2 regions of the Allobosea sp. OAE752 genome follow, and region 1 is predicted to be linked to the other one. Evidence: predicted binding sites of a transcription regulator. Region 1 holds the regulator's gene; the other holds the start of a gene.
What was found. The regulator LexA, encoded in region 1, represses DNA repair genes until DNA is damaged. The targets are predictions, from matches to a motif close to TGTTCNNNNTGTGTTCNG.

Region 1 (2,198 bases):
GGCCCTTGGGCACGCTCTGGACGGCCTCGCTCGGCATCGTGGTGACGACGCTCCTCGCCACGGCCGCGACGGCGCCCTTCGGCGCCTATCATTTCCAGACTTTCAATCCCTTCGGCCTGCTCGGCAATGCGATGGCGCTGCCCTTCGTCTCGCTCTTCGTGATGCCGGCGGCGGTGTTCGGCGTGCTGGCCTACCCCTTCGGTCTGGACTGGCCGGCCTGGGCGCTGATGGGGCTCGCTTCCGACATCGTGCTGAAAGTCGCGCATTGGGTCGCCACCATCGACCATTCGACCATGACGGTGGTGGCCTTCGGCCCGGCCGTGCTGCTCTCCTTTGCCGCCTCGCTGCTCTGGATCACGCTCTGGACCACGGGGCTGCGCTGGCTGGCGGCGCTGCCGCTCATCCTCGGCGTCGCCTTCGCCGCGAGGCCGGAGCGGCCCGAGATCCTGATCGAGCGTGACGGCTCCGGCATCGCCGTGCGCGGCAGCGACGGCCGCCTCGCCATCGCCGGCCGGCCGAGCCGCTTCGTCCTGCAGCAATGGCTCGCTTCCGATGGCGACAGCCGCGCGCCGGACGACGCGACCCTGCGTGCCGGTATCGCCTGCGACGCCAATGCCTGCATCGTCCGAACCGCCGACGGGCGCAGCATCTCCTATGCCCGGGATCGGATCGCCATCATCGAGGATTGCCGCCGCGCCGATCTCGTCGTCACCAACATTCCCTGGAGCGCGCCTTGCGAAGCCAGGCTCGTCGATCGGATGGCGCTGTCGCGGGACGGCGCGACCTCGCTCTACCGCGCCGCCTTCGGCTGGCGCAGCCATTCCTCGGAAAACGCCGTCGCAGACCGGCCCTGGAGCCGCCGCAAGCCTTCCGAATCCGCAGCTCGGCCCAGCGCGCCGGCCCCCGCTGCGACACGGGCCTCTGCTGCTCCGGAGGTCGCGTCGGACGAGACCGAGTTCGCTCAGTAGCGGCGCAGCAGGTTGACCAGCCGGCCCTGGATCTTGACGCGGTCGGGGCCCAGGACGCGTGTCTCATAGGCCGGATTGGCCGCTTCGAGCGCGATCGAGGAGCCACGCCGGCGCAGACGCTTCAGCGTCGCCTCTTCCTCGTCGATCAGCGCGACGATGATGTCGCCGGTGTTTGCCGTGTCCTGCTTGCGGATGATGACGGTGTCGCCGTCGAGGATGCCGGCCTCGACCATCGAATCGCCGCGTACCTCCAGCGCATAATGCTCGCCCGAACCCAGCATGTCGGGCGGCAGCGAAACCGTATGGCTGCGGCTCTGGATCGCCGAGATCGGCGTGCCGGCGGCGATGCGGCCCATCACGGGAATCGCGACCGGGGAGCGTGCATCGTCATCGGCCGGGGCAGGGCGCGGCTTGGCGAGAGAGGGCTGCGAGCCGAGGCCGCCCTGCACGACGGCTGGGTTGAAGCGGCGCGGCTGCGGGCCAGCGAGCCCGTCCGGCATCTTGATGACTTCGAGGGCCCGCGCCCGATTGGGCAGGCGGCGGATGAAGCCGCGCTCCTCAAGCGCCATGATCAGCCGGTGGATGCCCGATTTGGAGCGCAGGTCGAGCGCATCCTTCATCTCGTCGAAGGAGGGGGGCACGCCGCTTTCGCGCAAGCGTTCCTGGATGAAGCGCAGGAGTTCGTGTTGCTTGCGTGTCAGCATGATCCCCGCCGGTGCCCCCGCGATACAGATTCGAAACAAAGCCAGAACACTATAACTGTTCGCCTTGTGTTCCGCAAGCGACTGCTACCGCAGCGGCAGAATGCGGCAGATATCGCCTTTGTGAGCCGGCTCTGCATGCGCCGGTCGGATCGTCAGGGCCTTGGCGCGCGCCAGGGTGCCCAGCATCGAGGAATCCTGCCTGTCGAAGGGCGTCGCCACCCAACCGGCCGGCGTCAGGGCAAGATCGGAGCGAAGATAGTCCTCGCGCTCATCATTAGCCGGCATATCTTTTCCGAGAATCGCCAGAATACTGCGGTCGCGATCGGGGTCGTCCATACCCAGCAGCGCCTCGATCAGCGGCAGCAGGAAGAGATGGCCGCAGACGATCGACGAGACCGGATTGCCGGGCAGCCCGAGCACCACCATGCGGCCAAGCCGGCCGGTCATCATCGGCTTGCCCGGTCGCATCGCGATCTTCCAGAAGCCGAGGCTCATGCCGGCCCGCTTCAGCGCCTCCTGCACGAGG
Region 2 (2,198 bases), on a different contig from region 1:
ATGCCCTGCCAATGCTCAGGATCAGGTAACCAGTCGGGCCGGTTGGCGACATAGGTCCAGGTCCGGACCTGCGCGATGCGGGCGGAGAGCGTGTCGATCTCGCCATCGGTGCGGTCGAGCGAGCCGAGTTGCGCCGCATACCAGTCGGCATCGAGCCGGCCATGGCGCATCAGCCTGAGATAAAGCGTCGTCGCCAGATCGGCATGCTGCATCGGCGAGATCTTGCGGTAATCGGGCAGGCCGCAGACCTCCCAGAGCCGCTCCACCGCAGCCCGGCCATGCGCCAGCGGCGCGATGTCGGGGTCCCTGGCCAGGATTTCCAGCGTCGTCATGTCCTCGGCGATCAGCGCCCGCGTCAGCCCCTGCTCGGAAGGCTGGATGTTCAGCGTGTCTAGGAGGCCGCCGACCGAGCGCAGGTCGAGATCGGAATTGCGCCACTGCATCTGGCGGATCGGCTCGAAGCGGTGATTCTCGATCGCATCCACCAGCTCAGCGTCGAAGGGCGGGCAGCGCCCGCTGGTGCCGAAGGTGCCGTCGCGCAGATGCCGCCCGGCCCGGCCGGCGATCTGGCCGAACTCGGCCGGGTTGAGCTTGCGGAAATGATGGCCGTCGAATTTCTTGTCCGCCGCGAAGGCGATGTGGTTGACGTCGAGATTGAGCCCCATGCCGATCGCGTCGGTGGCGACGAGATAATCGACATCGCCGGACTGGTAGATCTCGACCTGGGCATTGCGCGTACGCGGTGACAACGCCCCCAGCACGACCGCCGCCCCGCCCTTCTGCCGGCGGATCAATTCGGCGATGGCGTAGACCTCCTCCACCGAGAAGGCGACGATCGCCGAGCGCGGCGGCAGACGGGTGATCTTGCGGTCGCCGGCGAAGGTGAGCTGCGACAGGCGTGGGCGCGTGACGACATTGACGCCCGGCATGAGCTGCTCGATCAGCGGACGCATCGTCCCGGCACCGATCAGCATCGTCTCGGCCCGGCCGCGCCGGTTCAGGAGCCTGTCGGTGAAGACATGGCCGCGGTCGAGATCGGCGGCGAGCTGGATCTCGTCGATCGCGACGAAATCGACGGCGAGATCGCGCGGCATCGCCTCGACGGTGCAGACCCAGAAGCGCGGCCGCTCCGGCTTGATCTTCTCCTCGCCGGTGACGAGGGCGACGGCCTCCGGCCCGACCTTGTCGACGACCCGTTGATAGACCTCGCGCGCCAGCAGGCGCAGCGGCAGGCCGATCATCCCGGTGGGATGGGCGACCATGCGCTCGATGGCGAGATGGGTCTTGCCGGTATTGGTGGGTCCGAGCACCGCGGTGACGCTGTTGGCGCGGGCGGCGGGAGGCAACGAACGAAAGAGCTGCAAGGCGAAGGGCCGATCATCTCGTCCATCCGGGCGACACCAGCTCGACGCGAGCCTCAGCCGTCCGGGCGGGTGCGTGAACTGAAATCAGGAACGGGTCTCGTCGGAACGACTCCGGCAGGAAGAACTCCGGCAAGAACGACTCCGGAACGAAGCAAGCCCGAATCGCTGACTCCCGGAGAATCGGGGTTTGTTCCCCTCGCCGGGCCGGAAGCCCGCCGACAAACGCAATACCGGCATCGCCCGCCCTCTTGCCAACCCGAAAACTGGACGACGAGGCCGTCCGGCACAGTTCCTATTTAAGGCTTTCCGGCGCGGAAACGAGAGGCAATCGACATCGAGCTCCACCCGATGAAAACGCACGGTCATCCCCGACAAGCGGCAAAGCCGCGCCGATCCGGGATGACGGCCGCTGTTCTGGCCGGCTGAAGCTTCACATCGCCAGACCGCCTCAATGGCGGGCGTGATCGCATTGGCCGTGATCGGCCAGCGCCTCGATGATGGCGCAATCGCAGGCGGCGACGCCGCCCGAGCAGGTGGTCGCGATCCGCTCCAGCTCCTTTTCCAGCGAGCGCAGCCTGGCGATCTTGTCGCGCACCTCTTCGAGATGACCGGCGGAGATCGCATGCGCCTCGTCGCAGGCCATGCCGGGCGTGTCGGAGAGCCTGAGCAGCGTGCGAATATTGTCCACCGCGAAGCCGAGATCGCGCGCATGCTTGATGAAGGCGAGCCGCTCGGCATGACGCCGGCCATAACGGCGCTGGTTGCCCTCGGAACGCTCCGGCGGCGGCAAAAGCCCGACCTGCTCGTAATAGCGGATGGTCTCGACCTTGACGC

Region 2: a site for LexA is predicted at 1,496-1,513, ahead of GGC47_RS17010 (helicase-related protein). Genes of this name have one in related genera too.

The regions. Positions count from the first base shown of each region.
Region 1 covers NZ_JBNPXO010000005.1:181,043-183,240, reverse strand. Annotated here, with positions in the region: gene GGC47_RS14950 (ComEC/Rec2 family competence protein) at 1-968, shown strand, start outside; gene lexA (transcriptional repressor LexA) at 962-1,672, opposite strand; gene GGC47_RS14940 (molybdopterin molybdotransferase MoeA) at 1,757-2,198, opposite strand, start outside.
Region 2 covers NZ_JBNPXO010000006.1:81,461-83,658, reverse strand. Annotated here, with positions in the region: gene GGC47_RS17010 (helicase-related protein) at 1-1,364, opposite strand, end outside; gene GGC47_RS17005 (MerR family transcriptional regulator) at 1,813-2,198, opposite strand, start outside.